Regions from separate parts of the Bradyrhizobium sp. 521_C7_N1_3 genome, predicted to be linked through region 1. Evidence: predicted binding sites of a transcription regulator. Region 1 holds the regulator's gene; the other holds the start of a gene.
The links. The regulator PhoB, encoded in region 1, activates phosphate uptake and scavenging genes when phosphate is short. The targets are predictions, from matches to a motif close to TGTCATNNANCTGTCAT.

Region 1 (5,929 bases):
GACCATGGCCGTGACCTTCATCATCGGCAACTCGTTCCGCATCTCCTCCTCGATCTTTGCCCCGGGCACCACGATCTCGGCGGCGATCGCATCCGAGTTCGCCGAGAGCGACGGCCTGCACCAGTCCGGCCTGATCCTGCTCGGCCTGCTGCTGTTCGTGCTGACGTTTTTCGTGCTCGCAGCGGCGCGGTTGATGCTGATGCGGCTGGAAAAGAAGGCGGGGAACTAGCGCCATGAACCCGATCTATTCACGCCGCCGCCGCAAGGATATCGTCGTTCGCGGTCTCTGCATGGCCGCCGCCGCCTTCGGTGTCACCTGGCTTGCGCTGATCCTGATCACGCTGCTCTACAACGGCATCGCCGGTCTGAACCTGGAGATCTTTGTCGCGGACACTCCGCCTCCGGGCTCGACCGAAGGCGGCCTGCGCAACGCCATCGTCGGTTCGATCATCATGACCGTGCTCGGCGTCGGTATCGGCGCGCCGCTCGGCCTGTTTGCCGGCACCTATCTTGCCGAGTACGGCCGCAACGATCGCCTGACCTCGGTGATCCGCTTCATCAACGACATCCTCCTGTCGGCGCCCTCGATCATCATCGGCCTGTTCATCTATGGTGCGGTGGTGGTGCCGATGCGCGGCTTCTCGGCGATCGCAGGCGCGCTCGCACTCGCGGTCATCGTCATCCCGGTGGTGCTGCGCACCACCGAGGACATGTTGCTGCTGGTGCCGAACGCGCTGCGTGAGGCGGCGTCCGCGCTCGGCCTGCCGCGCTCGCTGGTGATCAAGCGCATCGCTTATCGTGCCGCGCGTTCCGGCCTCATCACCGGCGTGCTGCTCGCGACCGCCCGCGTCGCCGGCGAGACCGCGCCGCTCCTCTTTACTGCGCTGTCGAACCAGTTCTTCAGCCTCGGCCTGAACAAGACGATGGCGAACCTGCCGGTCACCATCAACAACTTCGTCCAGAGCCCCTACGCCTATTGGAAGCAGCTCGCCTGGAGCGGCGCGCTGCTGATCACGATTACCGTGCTTGCCCTGAACATTGGCGCGCGCATCCTTGGCGCCGAGAGGACCGCAAAATGAGTGAGCTTTCCGTATCGATGAGCGCGGCCGGTGGTTTGCCGCAGGCGCCGGTGTTGCCCGAGGCTCCGGCCAAGGTGACGGTGCGCAACCTGAACTTCTATTATGGCGAGCACCACGCGCTGAAGAACATCAATCTGGCGCTCGGGACCAACCGAGTCACGGCGTTCATCGGCCCGTCGGGCTGCGGCAAGTCCACCCTGCTGCGCATCTTCAACCGGATGTACGATCTCTATCCGGGCCAGCGCGTCACCGGTCAGCTCATGCTCGACCAGACCAACATCCTCGACCCCAAGCTGGACCTCAATCTGCTGCGCGCCCGCGTCGGCATGGTGTTCCAGAAGCCGACGCCGTTCCCGATGACGATCTACGAGAACATCGCCTTCGGCATCCGTCTCTACGAGAAGATCTCGAAGTCCGAGATGGACGACCGCGTCGAGAAGGCGCTGCGCGGCGGCGCGCTGTGGAACGAGGTCAAGGACAAGCTCAACGCCTCCGGCCTGTCGCTCTCCGGCGGCCAGCAGCAGCGCCTCTGCATCGCCCGCACGGTCGCGGTGCGGCCCGAGGTGATCCTGTTCGACGAGCCCTGCTCGGCGCTCGACCCGATCTCGACCGCCAAGGTCGAGGAGCTGATCCAGGAGCTGTCCGAGAACTACACGATCGCGATCGTCACCCACAACATGCAGCAGGCGGCGCGCGTCTCCGACAAGACCGCCTTCATGTATCTCGGCGAGCTGATCGAGTTCGACGACACCAGCAAGATCTTCACGTCGCCGACCGACCGGCGCACGCAGGATTACATCACCGGCCGGTTCGGCTGAGGAGACGGAACATGGGTTCTGAACATACCGCAAAGGCCTTCGACACCGACCTCCAGGAGCTCACGCGCCTGGTCGCCGAGATGGGCGGCATCGCCGAGCGCATGATCGTCGACTCCGTCGACGCCCTGATCCGCCGCGACGTCGCGCTCGGCCAGCGCGTCGTGACCATCGATGCCGAGCTCGACGCGCTCCAGAAGAAGATCGAGGAGCGCGCCGTGCTCACCATCGCGCGCCGCCAGCCGATGGCGGTGGATCTGCGCGAAATCGTCGGCGCCATGCGCGTCGCGACCGATCTCGAGCGGATCGGCGACCTCGCCAAGAACATGGGCAAGCGCGTTGCGGCGCTGGAGACCGATTTCCACCCGCTCAAGCTGTTCCGCGGCCTGGAGCACATGACCGACCTCGTGCAGCAGCAGGTCAAGTCGGTGCTGGACGCCTATGCCGCGCACGATCTGCCCGCGGCGATGGCGGTGTGGAAGGGCGACGAGGAAGTCGACGCCATCTGCACCTCGCTGTTCCGCGAGCTGCTCACCTACATGATGGAGGATCCGCGCAACATCTCGTTCTGTATCCACCTGATGTTCTGCGCCAAGAACATCGAGCGCATCGGTGACCACGCCACCAACATTGCCGAGACCGTGTTCTACATGATCGAGGGCCAGGCGATCACCGACAAGCGGCCGAAGGGCGACATGACGACCTTCGCCACGACGGTCCCGAACACTTAAGGAGCGACGACACCATGGGCGCACGCATTATGGTGGTTGAGGACGAGGAAGCTCTCACCGAGCTTCTCCGCTACAACCTCGAAGGCGACGGCTATGACGTCGAGACGGTGATGCGCGGCGACGACGCCGACACCCGCCTCAAGGAGCACATCCCCGATTTGATCGTGCTCGACTGGATGCTGCCGGGCCTCTCCGGCATCGAGCTGTGCCGGCGGCTGCGCACCCGGCCCGAGACCAAGCAGCTCCCGATCATCATGCTCACCGCGCGCGGCGAGGAGAGCGAGCGGGTGCGGGGTCTTGCGACCGGCGCCGACGACTACATCGTCAAGCCGTTCTCGGTGCCGGAGCTGCTGGCACGCGTGAAGGGCCTGCTCAGGCGCGCCAGCCCGGAGCGGCTCGCCACCGTGCTCGCCTATGGCGACATCGAGCTCGACCGCGACAAGCGCCGCGTGGCGCGCTCGGGCCGGCCGATCGATCTCGGCCCGACCGAATATCGCCTGCTGGAGTTCTTCCTGGAGCATCCCGGCCGCGTGTTCTCGCGCGAGCAGCTGCTCGACAGCGTCTGGGGCCGTGACATCTACATCGATGAGCGCACCGTCGACGTCCATATCGGCCGCCTGCGCAAGCTGCTCAATCTCGGCCGCGAGCAGGACCCGATCCGCACCGTCCGCGGCGCGGGCTACGCACTGGATGATCGCTTTGCGAAGGCGGAGCAGGCGTAAGGTCCGCTGCAAGCCGGCAAACAAAAAGCGCGCCGGGTGGCGCGCTTTTTTCTTGCTCGATCGTCCCGGCTCTGTGCCGGGACAGGGTTGTCTGGAACTGTACTCAGCGCGGACCCGGCTTCGCCGGCGCGCGCCGGCGATCGGCCGCGGGCTGATACGCCACGCGCGAGTGCTGGGCGCAGTAGGGCAGGCCGGAGAGCGCCTTGCCGCCGCAGAAGAAGAAATCCGGGCTCGAGGGATCGCCGACCGGCCAGTGGCAGGTGGCCTCGTTCAGCTCCAGCAGCGACAGCCGCTGGCTCATCGGCACGACGTTGTCGTAGGTGACCGGTTCGGCCTCGACCTCGACTTCGAAGGCTTGTGCCAGCGCGGTGTTGCCGCGTGCGATCGGGCGGGTCACCCGCATCATGTGCTGGGCGGGGCGCGCCTTGCGCGGCCGCGGCGCTGCCGATGAAGGGCTCTTGGCGCGGCCCGACAGGCCGAGCCGGTGCACTTTGCCGATTACGGCATTGCGGGTCACATTGCCGAGTTCAGCGGCGATCTGGCTGGCCGAAAGTCCGGCCTCCCAGAGCTTTTTCAGCTGCTCGACGCGATCATCCGACCAGGTCAAAACGGTCATTGCACCCTTTCCTCCGCCGGCGCCTGCCATCCTGGCGGCCGCACGGCGAATGCCTAAGCCTCGAAAAACCCGTGCCGCCAGAATCCCTTAAGGCTCGCCGGGCGCGCCAGATGCGCCCGAACGCTTACGCCGGTACATGAGGACTTAGAGGATCAGAACTGCTGCACGAGATGTCGTATCTGACAAGCCAAACGCTACAATATGGCGTGACTCACGCGCAAGAGTCCGCCGACTCGCTTCCACATGTTCCGTGGCGGAAATACGCAAAATCGCCACCGCAAGACTACGGATTCTGCGTTTCGCGAGGCTTTCCGGGCGGCATTGACACCGGTTTCACCAGGCATAAGATAGTCACACGTGCCGCCCTTAAAAGGCGGCACGTTTCGTTTTCCGGGCCGGTCAATGGTGCGTTGCGCAATGCACGCTCACGCCGTCCGCAACATTCAAGTGATCGTCATGACTAACAGCGCAGCGCCGCATTTGCTCCCCGTTTTCGCCAGGGCCGACCTCGGTTTCGAGCGCGGTGAAGGCTGCTGGCTGATTGCGACCAATGGCGATCGCTATCTCGATTTCACCTCGGGCGTGGCGGTGAATGCGCTCGGCCATGCTCATCCTGCGTTGGTCAAGGCGTTGCAGGAGCAGGCCACCAAACTCTGGCACATGTCGAACCTGTTCCAGAGTCCGGACGGCGAGAAGCTTGCCGCGCGTCTGTGCAACGAAAGCTTCGCGGACTTCGTGTTCTTCTGCAATTCCGGCGCCGAAGCGCTGGAAGGTGTGATCAAGCTGGTCCGCCATCATCACTTCTCCAAGGGGCATCCGGAGCGTTACCGCATCATCACCTTCGAAGGCGCCTTCCACGGCCGCACGCTGGCAACGCTCGCCGCGACCGGTTCGGCAAAATATCTCGAAGGGTTCGGCCCGCCGATGGATGGCTTCGACCAGGTCCCGCATGGCGACATCGAAGCCGTCAAGAAGGCGATCGGTCCGCAGACCGCCGGCATCCTGATCGAGCCGATCCAGGGTGAGGGCGGCGTACGTTCGGCAACGCCCGCCTTCCTGAGGGCGTTGCGCCAGCTCTGCGACGAGAAGGGCCTGCTGCTCGCGTTCGACGAGGTGCAGACCGGCATGGGCCGCACCGGCGATCTGTTCGCGCATCGCCGCACCGGCGTCACGCCTGACGTGATGTCGCTGGCCAAGGCGCTCGGTGGCGGTTTCCCGATCGGCGCGGTGCTGGCGACCGCGGACGCGGCTGCCGGCATGGGTCCCGGCTCGCACGGCTCGACCTTCGGCGGCAATCCGCTCGCGATCTCTGCTGCCAACGCCGTGCTCGACGTCATGCTCAAGCCCGGCTTCTTCGACCACGTGCAGAAGATGTCGCTGCTGCTCAAGCAGAAGCTCGCCTCCGTGATCGATCGTTATCCCGACATCGTCAGCGAAGTGCGCGGCGAAGGCCTTCTGATCGGCATCAAGGCCGTGGTGCCGTCAGGCGATCTCGGCGCGGCATTGCGCAACGAAAAATTGCTCACGGTCGGCGCCGGCGACAATGTCGTGCGCTTCCTGCCGCCCTTGATCGTCACCGAAGCCGAGATCGAGGACAGCGTCGGGCGGCTCGAGCGCGCCTGCGCCGCGATCTCGTCCAGTCAGACCAAGCGGGCGGCAAGCTGATGAGCAAGTCCCCGAAGCACTTTCTGGATATCAACGAGCTCCCGTTGTCGGAGCTCAAGAGCATGCTCGCGGCCTCCTCCGCCATGAAGGCGAAGCAGAAAGCGCACCAGCCGGTGAAGCCGCTGGAAGGCAAGACGCTGGCGATGATCTTCGAGCGTCCGTCCACGCGCACCCGCGTCTCGTTCGACGTCGCCATGCGCCAGCTCGGTGGCGAGCCGATCATGCTGACCGGTGCCGAGATGCAGCTCGGTCGCGGCGAGACCATCGCGGACACGGCGCGCGTGCTGTCGCGCTATGTCGA
Region 2 (5,929 bases), 9.8 Mb from region 1:
GGTCGTTGCCGGCTTTTCGTAGATCGCCAGCGGATTGCCGACCTGCTCGACCTGGCCGCCGTTCATCACCACGAGAATATCGGCGAGCGTCATCGCCTCGAGCTGGTCGTGGGTGACGTAGATCGACGTCGTGTTGAGCCGGCGCTGCAATTTGCGGATCTCGACTCGCATCGCGATGCGCAGCTTGGCATCTAAGTTCGACAGCGGCTCGTCGAACAGAAACACTTTTGGCTGGCGCACGATGGCGCGGCCCATGGCGACGCGCTGGCGCTGGCCGCCGGAGAGCTGGCGCGGCTTGCGCTCCAGCATCGGCGCGAGCTCGAGCACGCGCGCGGCTTCCTCGACGCGGGTCTTGACCTCGGCTTCCGCCATGCCGCGGTTGCGCAGGCCGTAGGCCATGTTGTTGTAGACGCTCATATGCGGGTAGAGCGCGTAGTTCTGGAACACCATCGCGATGTCGCGATCGGCGGGCTCGATCTGGTTGACGACGCGGCCACCGATGTCGATCTCACCGCCGGTGACGGTCTCGAGCCCCGCGACCATGCGCAGCAGCGTGGACTTGCCGCAGCCGGAGGGACCGACCAGCACGCAGAACTGACCGTCGGCGACGTCGACATTGACGCCCTTGATGGCCTCGAAGCCGCCCGTATAGGTCTTGCGGACGTTGCGCAGGGTGACGTTAGCCATGAAAACTCACTTTTCGGTCTCGACCAGGCCGCGCACGAACAATTTCTGCATGGCGACGACGACGAACACCGGCGGCAGCATCGCCAGCACGGCCGTCGCCATCACGATTGGCCATTCGGTCAGCGCATCGGTGGTGGTGATCATCTTGCGGATGCCGACCTGGATGGTCTGCATGTCGTCGCGCGTGGTGATCAGCAGCGGCCAGAGATATTGATTCCAGCCGAGGATGAAGAGGATCACGAACAGCGCCGCCATGTTGGTGCGCGACAGTGGCAGCAACGTATCCCAGAAGAAACGCAAGGGGCCGGCGCCGTCGATGCGCGAGGCCTCCAGCAGCTCGTCCGGCACGGTCATGAAGAACTGGCGGAACAGCAGCGTCGCGGTGGCCGACGCGATCAGCGGCAGCGCGAGGCCGGCATAGCTGTCGAGCATGTGCAGGTCGGCGACGATCTTGTAGGTCGGGTAGATGCGCACCTCGACCGGCAGCATCAACGTGATGAAGATGATCCAGAAGATCGCCATCCGGAACGGAAAGCGGAAATACACGATCGCATAGGCCGAGATGATCGAGATCGCGATCTTGCCGATCGCGATCGCCAGCGCCATCACCAGCGAGTTCAGCATCATGTTGCCGACGGGCTCGCGGGTCGAGCCGCTCGTGCCGACGAAGATGGTCTGGTAGTAGACCTCGAAGAAGTGCCCGCCGGGCAGCAGCGACATCTGACCGTTGGCGATCAGCGCGTTGTCCTGGGTCGAGGCGACGATCGCGATGTAGACGGGGAATGCGACGATCGCGATCCCGACCCAGAGGATGAAATGGGCGACGTAGCGCCTGATGCCCTCGTCCTCGACCATCAGTAGGTCACCTTGCGTTCGACGAAGCGGAACTGGATTCCCGTCAGCACGATCACCATGACCATCAGGATCACCGATTGCGCCGCGGAGCTGCCGAGATTGCCGCCCAGCAGGCCGTCGGAATAGACCTTGTAGACCAGCGTGACCGTCGACGTGCCGGGACCGCCGCGGGTCATGGTGTCGATGATGCCGAAGGTGTCGAAGAAGGCGTAGACGATGTTGACGACCAGCAGGAAGAAGATCGTGGGCGACAGCAGCGGGAAGGTCACGGTCCAGAACCGGCGCATCGGACGGGCGCCGTCGATCGCGGCGGCCTCGAACACGCTTCGGGGGATGGCCTGCAGGCCGGCGAGGAAGAACAGGAAATTATAGGAGATCTGCTTCCACGCCGCGGCGAGGATAATCAGCGCCGCCGCCTGGTTGCCGTCGAGCAGCGGATTCCAGTCGACGCCCAGGCCGCGCAGATAGCGCGACAGCACGCCGAGCGAGGGATGCAGCATGAAGATCCAGAGCACGCCGACGACGGGCGGCGCCACCGCATAGGGCCAGATCAGCAGCGTGCGGTAGAGCATCGAGCCGCGCAGCGGCTTGTCGGCCATCACGGCGAGCAGCAGCGCAAACGACAGCGACGACACGGCGATCGCGAACGAGAAGAAGAAGGTCCGGACGATCGCCTCGAAATAGGCGGGGTCCTTGAACAGCTCGATGTAATTCTCGAACCAGACAAAGGTGCTCGAGAGACCGAAAGCATCCTGGAGCAGGAAGGACTGGATCACCGCCTGCAGGGCCGGCCAATAGAAGAATATCAGGACGATCGCGAGCTGCGGCGCAACCAGCGCGTAGGGCAATAGCTTTGATTGGAAAATGGCTTGCTTTTGCATGATGCCAGCTGAAGCGGCAGGCCGGCTTACCGGCCTGCCGCTGATCGCCTCACTTGACGGCGGTCTTTTCGAACTGACGCAGCATCGTGTTGCCGCGCTCGACGGCGGCGTCGAGCGCCTGCTTGGCGGTCTTCTTGCCGGCCAGCGCCTGCTCGATCTCTTCCGACCAGACGTCACGGAGCTGAACCATGTTACCGAGACGCAAGCCGCGCGAATTCTCGGTCGGCTCCTTGTTGGTCAGCTCGAGCAGCGGGGTCTCGAGATAGGGCTGATCCTTGTAGAAACCTTCTTCCTTCGCCTTGGCGTAGGCCGCCTTGGTGATCGGCAGATAGCCCGAGGCCTTGTGGATGTAGACTTGGCGATCGGTGTCCGAGAGGAAGGTCAGGAACTTCGCGACGCCCTTGTATTCCGCGGCCGACTTGCCGCCCATGACCCAGAGCGAGGCGCCGCCGATGATCGAGTTCTGCGGCGCGCCCTTGGCGTCCGGATAATAAGGCATCGGCACGGCGGTGAAGTTGAACTTGGCCTGCGCCTTGACGTTGCCGAAGAACGCCGACGAGGTCAGGTAGATCGGGCATTCACCCGAGGTGAAGCGGCCTTCGCCGGTGTTGGTGCGGCCGGCATAGTCGTAGGTCTTGTTCTTCTGGAGCTCGACCAGGGTTTCGAGATGCTTGACCTGGAGCGGGCCGTTGAACTCCAGCACGGTGTCGAAACCGTCGAGGCCGTTGGCCTTGCTGGCGAGCGGCACGTTGTGCCAGGCGGAGAGCTGCTCGAGATTGACCCAGGTGACCCAGGAGCCGGAGAAGCCGCAGGTGTCATGACCCGCAGCCTTCAGCTTCTTGGCGGCCTCGAACGTTTCGGGCCAGGTCTTGGGGATCTCGACGTTCGCCTTCTTGAGCTCGTCGAGGTTGACCCACATGACGGTCGACGACGAGTTGAACGGGAAGGACAGCATCTCGCCCTTCGAGGTCGAGTAGTAGCCGGTGATGGCGGGCAGGTAGATCTTGGGGTCGAACTTCTCGCCGGCCTCGGCCATCAGCTTGTAGACGGGTTTTACGGCGCCGGTCGCGGCCATCATGGTCGCGGTGCCGACTTCGAACACCTGCATGATGTGCGGGGCATTGCCGGCGCGGAACGCCGCGATGCCGGCGTTCATCGTATCGGGATAGTTGCCCTTGTAGGTCGGGATCACCTTGTAGTCGGTCTGCGAGGCGTTGAAGTCGGTGGCGAGCTTGACGATGACGTCATTGTTGGCGCCGGTCATCGCGTGCCACCACTGGATTTCGGTCACGGCCAAGGCCGGCGATGCGCCCATGCCGATCGTGATTGCAACTGCGGCAGCCGCCCCAAAGTGTCGAAGAGCCATCAAGTAAACCTCCCTTGGCCGTCAAAAAGAAGCGCTTGCGCTAGCAGCGCCATATGACGTTCACATGACTGTGTAAGCGGGAGAAACGAAAGCAGCAAGCGCGGCCAAAAGGGAAGCCGTTAAATAGGCGAATGCCGAGCGCGCAGCCTCCTCCGTTCCCGGTGCACATGCGTGCCCGCGCCGCAGTGCGGCATCATTGTGTGAGGCTGAAGATCAGGCCGCAGGCTCAAAAACCTCTCCCGCTTGCGGGAGAGGTCGCGTCGGAGGCGCGGGTGAGGGCTCTATCCTCTGGGGGATTGTCCCATTGCGGAGACACCCTCTCCCCAACCCTCTCCCGCAAGCGGGAGAGGGAGCGCACCTGCCCTGGCGCTCGATCGTCGTCGTTGTCTCAGCGCTTGCGCTCGGGGCCGCAGACGGTGCCCTTTTCGACCATCGCGTCGATCTCCGATTTGGAGTAGCCGAACTCGCCCAGCACCTCCTGGGAGTGCTGGCTGAATTTCGGCGGCAGGCGGCGCAGGCTCGGCTTGCTGCGATCGAGCCGGATCGGCGAGGCCACGCCCTTGTACCAGTCCTTCTCGATGACATCGCCGCGGGCGATCGTGTGCGGGTTCGTCAACGCCTGGTCGATCTTCTGCACCGGACCTGCGGGCAGGCCGGCGGCGAGCAGACGATTGCACAGCGGCTCGGCCTCGTGCTGGCTGAACACGGCGGCAAGCTCGGCCCGCAGCGCCTCGCGATTGGCGATGCGGTCCTTGTTGCGGGCAAAGCGCGGATCGGTGCCGAGCTCGGGCTTGCCGATTTCCTTGGCGAGCTTGCGGAAGGTGCCGTCATTGCCGACACCGATGAAGATGTCGTCGGTCCTGGTCGGGAAGATCGCGTAAGGCACGAGATTGGGATGCTCGTTGCCGGTGAGCGACGGCGGCTTGCCGTGCATGAAATAATTCGCGGTGTGCGGATGCATGATGGCAAGGCCGGTCTCATAGAGCGTCGTCTCCAGGAACTGGCCCTGGCCCGAGCGCTGCCGCTCCGACAGCGCCATCAGGATGCCGATCGCCGCATAGAGGCCGGTGGTGATGTCGACGAGCGGCACGCCGATCCGCATCGGTCCGCTCTCGGGCGAACCGGTCGCCGCGATCATGCCGGTCATGGCCTGGATGATGGCGTCATAGCCGGGATTGCCGCCGCGCGGTCCGTCGGCGCCGAAGCCGCAGATTCGGCAATGCACGAGGCGCGGGAATTTCTTGCTGAGCACATCGTTGCCAATGCCCCATTTTTCCAGCGTGCCCGGCTTGAAATTCTCGATCAGGACGTCGGCGGTCTCGAGCATCTTGAGCAGCACGACACGGCCGCCTTCGGAGGCGAGGTCGAGGCCGATCGAGCGCTTGTTGCGGTTGATGCCGATGAAATAGGCCGCGTCTTCCTCATGGAACGGAGGGCCCCAGTCGCGCACCTCGTCACCGGCGGGCGGCTCGACCTTGATCACGTCGGCGCCGTGGTCGGCGAGGATCTGGGTGCAGTAGGGACCGCCGAGCACGCGCGTGAGATCGATGACGCGCAGTCCGCTCATTGCGCCCAAAACGGCTTCAGTCATGCCTTCGCTTCCCCTGTCTCGATCGTTGATCACAGGCCTAGCGAGGTTTTTTTGCGCCAGCAATGGCTTGGTGCGTAGGGGCGTATGCGGTGCCGCCGTGCAATCCCGCGGCGTGGCAAAACAACGAAACTAAAGGGAAGCGGCCGGCCCGAGGGGGATCTCGGGCCAGCCAATCCGCCGTTTGATCAGACGACCGTCAGGCGAACGTCGACATTGCCGCGCGTGGCATTGGAGTAGGGGCACACCTGGTGGGCCTTCTCGACCAGCGCCTCGGCCTCCGCGCGGGCAAGGCCCGGCAGCGAGACGGCAAGATCGATGTCGAGACCGAAGCCGCCGGCCGAGCGCGGGCCGATGCCGACCGTGGAGGTGACCGAGGCGTCAGCCGGAACCTTCGGGCCGCCCTGCGAGGCCACGAACTTCATCGCGCCGATGAAGCAGGCGGCATAGCCGGCCGCAAACAGCTGCTCCGGATTGTTTCCGGCGCCGCCGCCGCCGCCGAGCTCCTTCGGCGTCGTGAGCTTGACGTCGAGCGCGCCGTCGAGGGTCGCC

Region 2: a site for PhoB is predicted at 3,843-3,859, ahead of ugpB (sn-glycerol-3-phosphate ABC transporter substrate-binding protein UgpB). Genes of this name have one in related genera too.

The regions. Positions count from the first base shown of each region.
Region 1 covers NZ_CP197232.1:9,886,351-9,892,279, reverse strand. Annotated here, with positions in the region: gene pstC (phosphate ABC transporter permease subunit PstC) at 1-229, shown strand, start outside; gene pstA (phosphate ABC transporter permease PstA) at 234-1,079, shown strand; gene pstB (phosphate ABC transporter ATP-binding protein PstB) at 1,076-1,897, shown strand; gene phoU (phosphate signaling complex protein PhoU) at 1,909-2,625, shown strand; gene phoB (phosphate regulon transcriptional regulator PhoB) at 2,640-3,347, shown strand; gene AB7008_RS46975 (GcrA family cell cycle regulator) at 3,451-3,963, opposite strand; gene AB7008_RS46970 (aspartate aminotransferase family protein) at 4,420-5,628, shown strand; gene argF (ornithine carbamoyltransferase) at 5,628-5,929, shown strand, end outside.
Region 2 covers NZ_CP197232.1:122,361-128,289, reverse strand. Annotated here, with positions in the region: gene AB7008_RS00545 (sn-glycerol-3-phosphate import ATP-binding protein UgpC) at 1-687, opposite strand, end outside; gene ugpE (sn-glycerol-3-phosphate ABC transporter permease UgpE) at 694-1,542, opposite strand; gene ugpA (sn-glycerol-3-phosphate ABC transporter permease UgpA) at 1,542-2,423, opposite strand; gene ugpB (sn-glycerol-3-phosphate ABC transporter substrate-binding protein UgpB) at 2,473-3,789, opposite strand; gene AB7008_RS00525 (CaiB/BaiF CoA transferase family protein) at 4,178-5,380, opposite strand; gene AB7008_RS00520 (organic hydroperoxide resistance protein) at 5,566-5,929, opposite strand, start outside.